One region of the Paenibacillus sp. D9 genome, then DNA from elsewhere that is predicted to be linked to it. Evidence: riboswitches for the same ligand, from Rfam matches in the RefSeq annotation. Region 1 holds a riboswitch; the other holds the start of a gene.
The links. A riboswitch is a leader RNA that binds a small molecule or an ion and turns the genes downstream of it on or off. The one in region 1 is predicted to bind thiamine pyrophosphate.
Positions count from the first base shown of each region.

Region 2: linked by a shared signal. The riboswitch ahead of VE23_RS18480 (ECF transporter S component) and the one ahead of thiC (phosphomethylpyrimidine synthase ThiC) in region 1 are both predicted to bind thiamine pyrophosphate.

Region 1 covers NZ_JZEJ01000001.1:5,448,003-5,455,257, forward strand. The annotation lists gene VE23_RS24355 (DUF4279 domain-containing protein) at 1-51, shown strand, start outside; gene VE23_RS24360 (hypothetical protein) at 476-934, shown strand; TPP riboswitch at 1,213-1,317, shown strand; gene thiC (phosphomethylpyrimidine synthase ThiC) at 1,579-3,339, shown strand; gene VE23_RS24370 (ThiF family adenylyltransferase) at 3,332-4,561, shown strand; gene thiE (thiamine phosphate synthase) at 4,548-5,429, shown strand; gene VE23_RS24380 (thiazole synthase) at 5,670-6,461, shown strand; gene thiO (glycine oxidase ThiO) at 6,458-7,255, shown strand, end outside.
Region 2 covers NZ_JZEJ01000001.1:4,109,774-4,117,028, reverse strand. The annotation lists gene VE23_RS18505 (TetR/AcrR family transcriptional regulator) at 1-351, shown strand, start outside; gene VE23_RS18500 (ABC transporter permease subunit) at 564-1,385, shown strand; gene VE23_RS18495 (taurine ABC transporter substrate-binding protein) at 1,469-2,542, shown strand; gene VE23_RS18490 (ABC transporter ATP-binding protein) at 2,600-3,517, shown strand; gene ssuD (FMNH2-dependent alkanesulfonate monooxygenase) at 3,638-4,762, shown strand; TPP riboswitch at 4,823-4,932, shown strand; gene VE23_RS18480 (ECF transporter S component) at 5,086-5,691, shown strand; gene VE23_RS18475 (ABC transporter ATP-binding protein) at 5,696-7,255, shown strand, end outside.

The sequences.
Region 1 (7,255 bases):
ATTCATCAAATAGGTGCTGAGGTCGATATTGATCTCTATATTTATTCTTAAATCACAGAATTCACCTTGATTGGCTTCGTGCCTTTCAAGGTTTTTTCTTAGGCAGGGGCTACCCAGTGCTGAATGAACCCATCATTCAACCAATAATACATCTAACCCATGTGATACCCGTGTAAGGATTTCTTGAAGTAAATTGTACGCACATCAATGCTTTAATTTTTATACCTAAATATCGAAATGCCGATACATTTAATAGGTCTATATTAGCCAAGTTATTGGCAGCTATTGTCAGATGCCACCATGATTGACCTGTTTTTTGTTATCTTCGTTTTCTGCGGTTTTTTTCATAATTTTTCGCAACTGAACAATACCCTTTCTCGATATAGACACTGAGAGGGCAATCCATTGAAAAGTCATCGCAACTAATCGGAGGAATAACACGACAATTATACTGTCAGGATGTAATTTTAATAATATGGGTGTAACTGATGTGAAAGATATTCCGGGAGGTAAGGTAGGGAAGTTACTTTTGGAGAAGAACTGGCAAAGATGGGAAGTTGAAGTTGGCAGTGACTTGTCATCTAAGTATTATGTTGAATCAATCTCTGACAGTATCAATGGATTTCGTATACTGCTTTCCGATGCAAATGATGAATCTAAAAGAGTAGAGGTACTATTCGAGGATTCAGTACGTGCGTACAGAAGTACAGATGAAAGTTTTAGTACGATAAATAATCTTGATGGGCGATACGGCACAGAGTTCTTTAGTGACAATACCTTCTTCAAGGTGACTAATTCGGAATACATTCATTGGCTATCACTACAGTCATATGGGATTGCTGAATCAGAAACTTTCTTTCACTTTTCTTTTTTAGCGGTTGATTCTATTGTGGATGTAATTGCCGCATACGAACCGAAGGCTTCAAAATTATAGAGCTTTATGAGGCTGTTTCTAAGCTAACCGCTTTATTTTTTGGTGGGGCTACCCAGTGTGTCGAATAAAGGCATCATTCAGCCAATAATACATCTAATCTATGTTCATGCATGTATATAAATTTCATGAGTCTGTTGTGCGTGCGTCAATGCTTTACTTTTGCACCCTAAATAGCGCTATGACGATACATTCACCTTTGGTGAGTTTACACAAAATTCTTTACAGACCTGTTGGTCACTAGTTGACAACTTCCCCCACCCGACTTATAGTCATACCAAGATATCCACTAGGGGCGCCCGCACGGGCTGAGATAAAGCGTAAGCTTTGGTCCCTTCGAACCTGATCTGGGTCATGCCAGCGTAGGAAAGTGGTCGAACATGCCTTTTATTTGGCCTGTGCCTCTTTTCGCCGCTTCCAGACCGGAGGCGGCTTTTTGCCGTCCTTCGGCGGGAGGCGGCGGAGAAATAGGCGCAACCAATCTGCTTGCCGCAATCTGCCGATGAAGGCGGAAGCGGCCAGTAGAGTGTCCCGGACAGCCTGCGTTTTTCGTGCAGACCATCGGGAACTAAAGGCATGACCGGCATTTCCAAGCGTGCAGCCCCCTGGCGGATATCATCATCCGTTAAGGGGGCTTTTGATTATCCATGGCCATACATACCGAGCCGCTGCCGGGCAGCCGCAAAGTCTACATGCAGGGAAGCCGGGAGGATATCATGGTTCCGATGAGGGAAATCGCGCTGTCGGACAGCGAGGTGCGGGGAGTTTCCATCCCGAATGAGCCTCTGCGAATCTATGACGCAAGCGGTCCTTACACGGACACCGATTACGAGGCAGATGTCGCGAGAGGCTTGCCGCTCATGCGAAGGAGCTGGATCGCAGAACGGGCGGATACGGAGGAATACGAGGGCCGAATCGTCCTTCCCGAGGACAACGGCTTCTCCGACGCAGTCAAGGCGGCCGCAAGGGGAGCGGATATTTTCCCGCCATCCGGCAGGCTGCCGCGGAGAGCCCTGACTGGGAAAAATGTCACCCAATTGCATTACGCAAGGCAGGGCATCGTGACTCCCGAGATGGAGTTCATCGCCTTGAGGGAAGGGATGGAAGCTGAATTCGTACGCTCCGAGGTCGCGGCGGGAAGAGCGGTCATTCCGGCCAACGTCAACCATCCCGAGAGCGAGCCGATGATCATCGGGCGGCATTTCCACGTGAAGATCAACGCCAACATCGGCAACTCCGCCGTGACCTCCTCGATCGAGGAGGAGGTGGAGAAGATGACGTGGGCGACCCGCTGGGGGGCCGATACGATCATGGATTTGTCCACCGGCAAGAACATCCATACAACGAGGGAATGGATCATCCGCAACTCCCCGGTTCCGGTCGGGACCGTGCCGATCTATCAGGCGCTGGAGAAGGTGAACGGCAAGGCGGAGGACCTCAACTGGGAGGTGTTCCGCGATACGCTGATCGAGCAGGCGGAGCAGGGAGTCGATTATTTCACCATCCATGCCGGCGTGCTGCTCCGATATGTGCCGCTGACCGCGAAGCGCGTTACGGGCATCGTCAGCCGGGGAGGCTCCATCATGGCCGCCTGGTGCCTCGTCCACCATAGGGAGAACTTCCTGTACACGCATTTCGAGGATATCTGCGAAATCATGAAAGCTTACGACGTGACCTTCTCGCTGGGCGACGGGCTGAGGCCGGGATCGATCGCGGACGCCAACGACGAGGCGCAGTTCGCGGAGCTGGACACGCTCGGCGAGCTGACCAAGATTGCCTGGAAGCATGATGTGCAGGTCATGATCGAAGGTCCGGGCCATGTTCCGATGCATCTGATCAAGGAAAATATGGACCGCCAGCTCGCGGTCTGCGACGAGGCTCCCTTCTACACGCTCGGTCCGCTCACGACGGACATCGCGCCGGGCTACGACCATATCACAAGCGCGATCGGGGCGGCGATGATCGGCTGGTTCGGTACGGCGATGCTTTGTTATGTGACGCCCAAGGAGCATCTGGGGCTGCCGAACCGGGAGGATGTGAAGGAAGGCGTCATCACCTACAAGATCGCCGCCCACGCCGCCGATCTCGCCAAGGGCCATCCGCAGGCGCGAAAGCGCGACGACGCTCTGTCCAAGGCCAGATTCGAATTCCGCTGGCGCGACCAGTTCCATCTGTCGCTCGATCCCGAGCGGGCTATGAGCTACCACGACGAGACGCTCCCTGCGGAAGGCGCCAAGAGCGCTCATTTCTGCTCCATGTGCGGGCCGAAGTTCTGCAGCATGAGGATCACGCAGGACATTCGGGATTACGCGGAGAGGGAAGGGCTGGACACGGCGGAGGCGATCGAGGCGGGCATGAAGGAGCAGGCGGAGGCGTTCAAGGCCGGAGGCGGCAGCATCTATGCTTGAGCAGGCGGCAACAAGCCGATCCGAGGCGCAAGAAGCCATTCAGGAACGGTATTCCAGGCAAATCCGCTTTGCTCCCATCGGTTGGAAAGGACAGCGGCGGATCGGCCAGGCCGTCGTGCTTGTCGCCGGTACCGGCTCGCTCGGAGCTTCGCTGGCGCAGCATATGGCCCGGGCCGGGGTAGGCGAGCTGCGGCTTGCCGACCGCGACTACGTGGAATTCAGCAATCTGCAGCGCCAGATGCTGTTCGACGAAGAGGATGCCCGGCTGGCGCTTCCCAAGGCGGAGGCCGCCGCGCGGAAGCTGAGACGGATCAACGGCATGGTGGAAGTCAAGGCGTTTGCCGCCGATTTCACGGCCCCCGGCGTGCTGGAGAAGATCGCGTGCGGCTGCGATCTGGTGCTGGACGGTACGGACAATGCCGCGGCCAGGCTTGTGCTGAGCGAATACGGCTTCCGTGCCGGCATTCCTTTCCTGTACGGCGGCGTCGCCGGGGCGGCCGGAATGAGCGCTCCGCTCATTCCCGGCGCGACCTGCTGCCTGCGCTGCCTGATCGGCGGCGAGGAGGAGCAGGACAGCGGGCAGACCTGCGAGACGGCGGGCATGATCTCGCCGGCCGTGGAGATGGTCGCGGCGCTGCAGGCGGCTGAAGCGCTCAAATGGCTGGCAGGCGATAGGGAAGGTATGCGCCGGACGCTCGTCTCCGCCTCTGTGTGGCCATACGCGATGCGCGAAACGAAGCTGCCCGGACCGTCAAGGCTCTGTTCGATCTGCGGCAACGCAAGAGCGGTGCAGGAACGGAGGGGGGGAGGGACACGTCCGGGAACGCAGGATGCTTGGCGGGAGGATGAAGAAGCGGAGTCTCTATGGGGAACAGGTCGAGAGCTCCTTCCGAAAGCAGCCTCGGAAGCAGCCTCGGAAGCAGCCGGAAGCACCCGCCGCCAGAACATAGCCGTTCTGTGCGGCCGCGATTCGTTCCAGCTGCAGCTGGAGCCTGCCGAACCCGGAACGTATGAGAAAAGGCTGGAGAGGCTGGGCTGCCGGCTGACGCTAAATCCTTATCTGCTGCGGGCAGCGCTCCCGGACAACGGGAAGCTTGTCGTGTTTCCGGACGGCAGAGTGCTTGCGCAAGGCGCGGCGGACCCTGACACGGCTTGGGAATGGTGTCGGCATTATTTGGGCGCGGATGCGCCGGAGAGAGAGGCCAAGGATGAAGAAGCTTGAGTTCAGCCTGTACGTCATTACGGGCGAGGGCTGCCATCCCGGAAGAAGGCTGGAGGATGTCATGCGGGAGACGCTTGAGGGGGGAGCCGATATCCTGCAGCTGCGGGACAAAAAAGCTTCGCTGCGGGAGCTGGGAGAGAAAGCGGGCCTGCTGCGCAGGCTTACGAGGGAGTACGGAGTGCCGTTCATCGTGAACGACCATCCCCTGCTCGCGCTTGAATCCGATGCCGACGGCGTCCATCTCGGCCAGGACGATCTGTCCATCGCGGATGCGAGGGAGCTGCTCGGTCCGGAACGGATCGTCGGAATCAGCACCCACAGCCTGGAGCAGGCCTTGAAGGCCGAGACGGCCGGCGCCGACTATATCGGAGTCGGGCCGGTGTATCCGACGGCAACCAAGCCGGGCCGGGCGGCGGTCACGTTGGAATACGTCCGCCAGGCTGCGCGGCATGTTCGCATTCCATGGACGGCAATCGGCGGCATCCATCCCGGCAATGCAGGCGAGGTGCTCGCCGCAGGGGCGAGGAGATTGTGCGCCGTCTCCGCGGTTGTCGGCAGCTCCGATCCCGCAGCTGTCTGCCGGGAGCTGCGGAGCCTGATCGCTGCCGCAAGCGAGGCTGCAACCGGTCGGACCGACTCATCCGAGGCTGGTTCCCGACCGGGCCATCCGCTTCGCCTCACATTGAACGGCAAGGAAATCTTTACGCATTCATCGACTCTGCAGGAGCTGGTCGAATTTCACGGCCTGTCCGGCCAGAGAATTGTCGCCGAAGCGGATGGAATCATCCTGGCGCGCGGAAATTGGAGCCGCCATCGGCTGGCGGATGGAATGCAGATCGAGCTGGTCCACTTTGTAGGGGGAGGCTGAGTGATGGAAGATCAAATGGGGGTTCAAGCTGAGCCGCGAACAGAGGCTCGAACAGAGGCTCAGACAGAGGCTCAGACAGAGGCTCAGACAGAGGCTCAATCAGAGACTCAAACAGTGGCTCGAACAGAGGCTCAGACAGATGCTTTGGTCGTAGTTCAAACAGAGCCTCGAACGGGTTGTCCAACCGCTGTCGATTCGAAGCTTCAGCCTGAGCTGGAGCTGGGCCGGGATGTCTGGACAGTGGGCGGGACAAGGCTCTCTTCGCGATTCTTCCTCGGAACGGGCCGTTTCCCGAGCCCGGCCGTCATGCAGCAGGCGCTCCGGGCAAGCGGTGCGGAGGTCATTACGTTCGCCGTCCGCCGCGTCAACCTGGAGCAGCTTGAAGACGATTCGATCCTGCAGCATCTGCCCGAAGAAAAGCGGATCTACCTCCCCAATACGTCGGGCGCAGGCAATGCGGACGAGGCGGTGAGGATCGCGCGCCTGGCCAGAGCGGCAGGGCTCGGCAGCTGGATCAAGGTGGAGATCAGCGCCGATTCCCGCACGCTGCTGCCCGACCCGCTGGAGACTCTGCGAGCGACGGAAAGGCTTGTCGCCGAAGGCTTTACGGTGCTGCCTTACACCTCCGACGACCCCATCCTCTGCCGGAGACTGGCCGAAGCCGGAGCGGCGGCCGTCATGCCGGGCGGCGCACCGATCGGAACCGGGCTCGGCATCCTGAACCCGTACAACCTCGGACTGATCGCGGAGGAATCGCCGGTCCCCGTCATCGTGGACGCCGGAATCGGCTCGGCGAAGGACGCCGCTCAGGCGATGGAGCTGGGGGCATCGGCCGTGCTGGCCAATACGCCGGTGGCGCGGGCGGCTGATCCGGTGGCGATGGCCGAAGCGATGGCGCTCGCGATCCGCGCCGGCCGGCTGGCCAGGCTGGCCGGCCGCATCCCCGCGCTTCCCTATGCTTCTGCGAGCAGTACGGAAGCCGGCGCTCTGTACACGCGCCAAGCCGATCGCTCGGGAGCGTGGAGGCTGTGAAGGAAAGGGTGCTTATCCTCGGAGGCGGCATCATCGGGCTGAGCTGCGCTTACGAGGCGGCCAGAGGCGGAGGCCGCGAGGTGACCATCATTGAAAAGGGCGGCTTCGGCGGCCAGGCAACGGGAGCGGCGGCGGGCATGCTGGCACCGTTCTCGGAAAATGCCGACCAGCCGGACGCTTTCTTCCATCTTTGCGCCGGCAGCCTGCTCCGTTACCCGGATTGGACGGCAGCAATCGAGGAAGCCAGCGGCATGAAGGCCGGGCTCAAGCGCACCGGCAGCGTCGGCGTCGCTTATCATGAAGCGGATCTGCTCCCGCTGCGCTCGAGACTGGACTGGCAGCGGGCGGCCGGCAGCGGAGCCGAGCTGCTGAGCGCCGCCGAGCTCGCCCGTATGGAGCCGCTTCTCGCGCGGGGAGCGGCGGGCGGCATCTACACGCCGTCCGAAGCCCATGTCGAGGCTCCCCGCCTCGCTGCAGCGCTGGCCGAGGCTTGCAGGCTGGCCGGGATCAGGATGATAGGCGGAGCCGGCAGCCTGCGGGAGCTTGCTTTGCGGACATCCGGTTCCGGGGAGCGGTCCGTCGCTCTCTCGACCGATTATTCCGGAGAGCACGAGGCGGACAGGCTGTTGATCTGTACCGGAGCCTGGTCCGGGGAATTCGAGGTGATGTTCGGCTTGCCGGAGTCCATTCATCCGATTCGCGGTCAGATCTGCGCTTTCGACGTGCCCGACGGAGCGGTCAGGCATATGGTGTTTTCGAGTCAGGCCTATTGGGTCGGCAAATCGGGGAACGCC
Region 2 (7,255 bases), 1.3 Mb from region 1:
CATCCATGGACGCATGCCTATCTGACCCAGAGCTTCCAGACAAGCTCCGAAGACCTGGAGACGAGCGCCGCCGTTCTGGCAGCCGCTTCCGGCAACCCCGCCCTGCTGGCTCCCATGAGGGAAAGGTACGAGGCTTGGCAGAGCCGGATCGTCTCCGAAAGCCGCTCCCCCGCCTTGGCTACGATCGCCCGGCTGGCTGCGGACGGACTGTTCTTCTGCGAGCTGTTCCATCTCGCCCCGCTGGAGCCTCGGCTCCGCTCCGAAGTGCTCGACGCGCTGCTTGAACTGGCGGATGCACCGTCGTCATCACCGGCACGGCAACGGCAAGGAGTTCCAACCGAATATCCCTGATTCGATCCGACCAACGGAAGCATCAATCCTCGCAGCTAAGGGATTGATTTTTTTGCGTTTCAGCCTATCTCATCCTGCAATTCCATCGTGCCCGGCGCCTGATTTCTCCATGCGCCGGCGCCGGAAGCCGCTTCGCCGGGCGGACTTGTTCCCCGGCAGGCCGTCCGTCTAGCGCTTCGGCGCCCCATTCCTTGCAGAAAGGAGCATCTCTCATGGCCATAGCCCCATCCGCCGCGAACAAAAGGGAAGCAAGGCGCAGCCGCGCCGAGTCCCGCTTGCTGCCGGCAGCCGTCTCGGCCGGCTCCGTCCTGGCCGTCCTCCTGCTCTGGTGGCTGTCCGGACGCTTCGGCTGGGTCAGTCCGCTGTTTCTGCCGCCGCCCGCCGACGTCTGGGCCGCCTTCGCGGATATCGCGCAGCACGGCTACAAGGACTCGTCGCTCGCCGCCCATGTCGGAGCGAGCCTGCGCCGGATTCTGATCGCCATCGCGCTGGCGGCCGTCACGGCCGTGCCGCTCGGAATCCTGTGCGGACGCAACCGCTGGCTGAGGGCCGTATTCGATCCGTTCGTCGAATTCTACCGCCCTCTTCCCCCGCTCGCTTACTACTCGCTGCTCGTGCTCTGGTTCGGCATCGCCGACGAGTCCAAGATCGTCCTGCTCTTCCTGAGCGGCTTCTCGCCTCTGTTCATCGCCGCCGTCCACAGCAGCCGCCAGGTGCCGGCGGAGCGCATCAACGGCGCCCGCTCCCTGGGCGCGCGCGGCTGGAGACTGTACGCCTACGTCATCCTGCCGTCCTGCCTTCCCGATGTGCTGACCGGCCTGCGTACCGCCGTGGGCGTCACCTACTCCACGCTTGTCGCCGCGGAGATGGTCGCGGCCATCTCCGGCATGGGCTGGATGGTGCTGGACGCCAGCAAATATCTTCGCAGCGACATCATCTATGCCGGCATCATTCTCATGGGAATCATCGCGATCATCATCGATTCCTCTCTCCGGCTGCTGATCCGCAAGGCATCGCCGTGGGCTCGGGGCTGACAGCTTCCCAACCCGTTCAGCCGACCGTCCCCCTCTCTTTTCCAAGCTCCCCATTCCCCGATCAGATCAGGAGGCTCCATCCTATGAACAGACTTTCCCATTCCACCGGATTCCGCCGACAAGGACGCGGATTTCTCTATGCCCTTTCCCTCGCGCTTCTCCTGCTTGCGCTCACGGCATGCGGCTCATCCAGCGAAGGAAGCTCAGACCAAGGCGGCGGAAGCTCCGGCCTGCCCAAGGAAATCCGGATCGGCTATCAGGTCAGCCCGAACGGCGAGCTGATGGCCAAAGCTCTCGGACTGGCCGAGAAGAAATTTCCCGGCGTCAAAGTCTCGTGGCTGAAGTTCGACGCCGGCCGCGACGTCAACACTGCCATGGCGGGCGGCAGCATCGACTTCGGCATGGTCGGCACGCCGCCGGGAGCTTCCGGCATCGCGCAGGGACTGCCCGACGAGATCTATTACATCCACGACATCATCGGCGAGAGCGAGGCGCTCGTCGTGAAGACTTCCGCAGGCATCGGCAGCCTGGAGGATCTGAAGGGCAAGACGATCGCCACCACATTCAGCTCTACTTCCCATTTCAGCCTGCTCTCCGCCTTGAAGCAGAAGAACATCGATCCGTCGGGAATCAAGATCATCGACATGCCCGCCCCCGAAATGGCCGCAGCGTGGCAGAGGGGCGACATCGACGGAGCCTACATCTGGCAGCCCGTGCAGTCCAAGCTGATCGCGGACGGCGGCAAGGTCATCGTCACCTCCAAGGAAGTGGCGGCCGGAGGCGGCATTACCGGAGAATTCGGCGTCGTGAGCAAGGAGTTCGCCTCCAAGTATCCGGAAGCCGTCAAAGGCTACATCGAGGTGCTCGACGAGGGGACCAAGTATTACCGGGACCATGCCGAGGAAGCGTCCGGCCTGCTCGCCAAGGAGCTCGGCCTGTCCCCGGAAGAGACGCTGACGGCGATGAAGCAGATCACCGTGCTGGACGCCTCCGAGCAGACTCTTCCCGAGTATATGGGCACGCCCGACAAGCCCGGCGCCTTCGGGGCGCTGCTGAAGGAAACGGCCGATTTCCTCGTCGAGCAGAAGTCGATCAAATCCGCGCCCGGCCTGAAGACGTTCCAGGAAGCGATCCGAAGCGATCTTTATTTGAAGTAACGGCCTGAGGCGGGCGTATCGCCCGCATGCCATTACCGTCCTTAAGGAGGATCCGCCATGACCGTGACAGCCCAACGAACGGGCGCCGCATCCGTGCCTGTGCCGCCGCCCGGCGAAGCCGCTGCGGGCCGCATCCGTCTGGAGCATATCTCCCTTCGCTACGGCCCGGCTTCACCGACTGCCCCTTCCGTGCTGCAGGACATCGGCCTGGAGCTGGCGGGAGATGAATTCATCTGTGTCCTCGGTCCGTCCGGATGCGGCAAGTCCTCCCTGCTGAACCTGATCGCAGGGTATATCCAGCCGTCGGAGGGACGCATCGTCATTGACGGAGCACAGCATTCCGCTCCGGACACCAAGGTCGGCGTCGTCTTCCAGCATGCCAACCTGTTCCCGTGGCTTTCCGTTGCCCGCAATGTCGAGTTCGGCCTGAAAATGGCCGGCATGCCCAAAGCCGAGCGCCGCCGCAAGGCACAAGCCTATCTGGAGCTGGTCGGCCTTGCCTCCGCAGCGTCCATGTATCCCCACCAGCTGTCGGGAGGCATGAAACAGCGGGCCGCCATCGCCCGCACGCTGGCCGCCGACCCCAGCATCATCCTCATGGATGAGCCGTTCAGCGCGCTGGACGCCCTGACGCGCGAGTCCATGCAGACTCATGTCGGCGAGATCTGGAGGAAAACGGGCAAATGCATTCTTTTCATCACGCATGATGTCGACGAAGCGCTGCTGCTCGGCCGGCGCATCCTGCTCCTGCATCCGTCTCCGGGAAGGATCGTCGAGGACTTCGCCAATCCTCTGCATGCGGAAGGAAAGGCTCCGCTGCGATCCAGCCGGGAGTTCGCCGAGCTCCGCGAATGGCTGATCGGGCGCATCGCGGACGGGGCGCCGTCAGGCGCAGCCCGGCAAGGGCGCACCGGACGAGCGGAAGCCATGCCGCTGGGAGGCCCGTCCTCCAGGCAGGAGCCGTACCGTCCTTAGATTCATCGTTCAGACGGAAAGACGGGAGCTATTCCATTCCTAGGTTGCCAGCCTGCCGGGTGCTTCCCGTTCATAAATTCGACATCAGGCAAATCGGACAATAATGCAGGAGGAGACATCATGGAACTATTCTGGTACCTCCCTACAATGGGAGACGGGCGCTACTTGGGCACGACGCAAGGCGCCAAAATAACCGACTTGCCTTATTTCCGGCAAATCGCCCAGGCCGTCGACAGGCTCGGCTATACCGGCATGCTCGTGCCGACAGGCCATGCCTGCGAGGACGGCTGGGTCGTCGCATCCGCGCTCATGACCGCCACGGAGCGCCTGCGTTTTCTCGTGGCGGTCCGCCCGGCAGGCGTCTCGGTGACGATCGCCGCCCGCATGGCCGCTACGTTCGAGAGGCTCTCCTCGGGCAGGCTGCTCGTGAACGTCGTCACCGGCGGAGATCCGCATGAAATGCGGGGTGACGGCATTTTTCTGAGCCACGCCGACCGGTACGAGGCTACCGACGAGTTCCTGCAAGTATGGCATCGCCTGATGGCCGGCGAGGAGGTCACCTTCCGCGGCAGGCATATCCAGGTGGAAGGGGCCCGGCTCCAATACCCTCCCTTCGGCCGCAAGTCGCCGCCGCTCTATATCGGAGCCTCCTCGGAAGCCGGCCATGCCGTCGCCGCCAAGCATATCGACACCTATCTGACCTGGGCCGAAACGCCGGAGATGGTTGCGGCCAAAATCGCCGACGTCCGCTCCCGCGCCCAGGCTCTCGGCAGGCAGGTCGACATCGGCCTGCGGGTGCAGATCATCGTCCGGGAGACGGCGGAGGAAGCCTGGGCCGCAGCCCGCCGGCTCATCCGCCATGTCAGCGAGGAGGACGCCCGGAGCGCGCAGGCCGTGCTGGACCGGTTCGATTCGGTCGGGCAGCGCCGCATGACACAGCTGGTCCGCGACAGCGAAGGGCAGGACGAGATCGCTCCCAACCTGTGGACCGGCATCGGCCGCGTGCGCGGCGGCGTCGGCACCGCGCTCGTCGGCGATCCCGAATCGGTGGCGCTTCGCCTGAAGGAGTACGCCGCGCTCGGCATCGACAGGTTCATCCTGTCGGGCTACCCCCACCTGGAGGAGGCGTACCGCATCGCGGAGCTTCTGTTCCCGCTGCTGCCCGTGTCCAGCCCGACCCGCCCCCCGGAGCCGGACTGGTCGCCGATGGGCGAGCTGCTCGCGGAAAATATCGCTCCCCGCTGACCGCCGGCCATAATCCCTCTTGCCGCTTCCCGATTTTCACGTTATAGTAAGGACAATTTCCATAGCATGCATGGGGGCTCGATGAAGTCGGGCTGAGACTGCGGCCGTATGCCGCTGACCATTGATCTGATCTGGGTAATGCCAGCGTAGAGAGAATGCACCGCGCCGCCGGGCTTGCGCCCATCCTGCGCGGATATGCCTTTATTCCCTCTGCCCGCCGGCTTCCGGCGGGCTTTTCCTATGCCCCCGGAGGAGGTCGGGCCGGGTCAGCAGCCATCTGTGGGGAACATTCCAATTTTCCTTGAGAGGGAGTCTGATTTCTTATGTCCACCGCCATGCCCAATGCCGACCGTCCAAAAGGACTGACGCTCGCCGACATTCTCGTCACGCTTGTCGTAGCCGTCGTTTTCGGCATCATCTACCGCATCTGGAATCCGATGTACGACATTCTCAAGCCGCTCGGCCTGCATGCGGAGCAGCTCAGCTACGGCATGTGGTTCATGGCCGGCACCTTCGCCTTCCTCCTGATCCGCAAGCCCGGGGCCGCGCTGCTCGCCGAGACGGCCGCGGCCGCGCTGGAAGCGTTCATGGGCGGATCGTGGGGAGCCTCGACGCTCGTCTATGGAGTGCTGCAGGGTCTCGGAGCCGAAATCATCTTCGCCGCCTTCCTGTACCGGAAGGCAGGTCCGATCGTGACGGTCCTTGCGTCCCTGGGCTCCGCCGTCGTCTCCATCTTCATCGACGCGCATTACAGCTACATCGATAAAATGACCGCCTGGAACTACACCTTGTTCGTCTCCATGCGTCTGCTCGGCAGCGTCGTCATCGCCGGCCTGTTCGCCTGGGCGCTGGCCAAGGCGCTGGAGCGCACCGGCGTGCTGAGCCTCATCCGCCCGGCATCGGCCAAGGATTACGAGGCTCTCGGATAAGGCGATGAAAGCTGCAGACGTCATCCTAAAAGGCTGCATTCGCAGCCACACTCCGACGAACGGCGGGGAGATCGGCGCGGCTTCGACGCCGCTTGCAGCTCTCGCTCCCGCCATCGGGAGCGGCCGCTTGCCCTCTATGAATGCCTCCGGAACCGGCACCGAACGGCAGCGTCATGCCGACGAGGCTGTGCCTGCAGCGAAACGGCCGATGGCGCCCGTCCAACATGCCGGGCCTGCGGCGCGCGTAGAGAACCTGCGGCTCCGATATCCCGGAGAAGACACTCCGCTCCTCTTCAAAGGGCTGAGCCTGACCATCGAACGCGGCCAGAAGGTGCTGCTGCTCGGACCGAGCGGCTGCGGGAAGTCGACGCTGCTGCAGGTGCTCGGCGGCCTGGTGCCGGCGGCCATCCGCATCCCGATGAAGGCGGACTGCTGCCTTGTTCCCGCCCGGCCGGGCTATGTGTTCCAGGATCCGGATTCCCAGTTCTGCATGCCGTATGCCGACGAAGAAATCGCCTTCGCGCTGGAGAACGCGGGCATTGCGCGCGAGGAAATGCCGGCCCGCATCTCTCGCTGTCTCGAGGCTGTCGGCCTGTGCCTGGCAGACCCCCATTTCCCGGTAGCCGGCATGTCCCAAGGAATGAAGCAGCGGCTTGCCATCGCGGCCATGATCGCCATGGAGCCCGATGCTCTGCTGCTCGACGAGCCTACCGCCCTCCTGGACGAGGAGGGCACGCGGCAGGTATGGAGCTCGCTCCGCTCCGTCTGGGGCGGGCGGACCGTCATCATCGTCGAGCACAAGATTGCCGGCATCGCGGAAGATATGGACCGGGTCATTGTATTCGGACCCGACGGAAGCATCCAGGCCGACGGCTCTCCTCGCCTCGTGTTCCGGGAGCACCGGGATCTGCTGCGGGAATACGGCATCTGGTACCCCGGCTTCTGGGAGGACTACGATCGGAATGCCGCCATCCGCCCCGCAGCGACCGCTCCGTCGTCTGGCGTCCGTTCCGCCGAGCTGCTGCTCGAGCTGGACGGTCTGGAAGGATGGCGGGGCGGCCGGCCCAAGGTGCGGACCGGCCCGCTCGCAGTGAACGCCGGCGACTGGATCGCCGTCACCGGCGTCAACGGAGCCGGCAAGAGCACGCTGCTGCTCGCCATCATGAAGCTGATCAAGACCAAGGGAAGCCTGTACATTCCCGGCATTCCGGTCCAAAGCCTGAAAAAGCCCGGGGATATGGCCAAGCATGCCGCGCTGAGCTTCCAAAATCCCGAGTTCCAGCTCGTGACGGACTCCGTCCTCGACGAGCTCGCCTACTCCTTGCCGCGATCGCTGCGGGAACCGGAGCGCAGCAGCCGGGCAAGGACGCTCATGGAGAACTACGCGCTCGACGGCCTCGGCGGCCGCCATCCCTATCAGCTGTCGATGGGACAGAAGCGCAGGCTCAGCGTCGCAACGGCCATGGTCGGCGGCCAGCGCCTGCTGCTGCTGGATGAGCCGACCTTCGGCCTCGACGCGAGCGGCACGGTGCGGATGATGGAGCAGTTGGAACGGCTTCGCTCG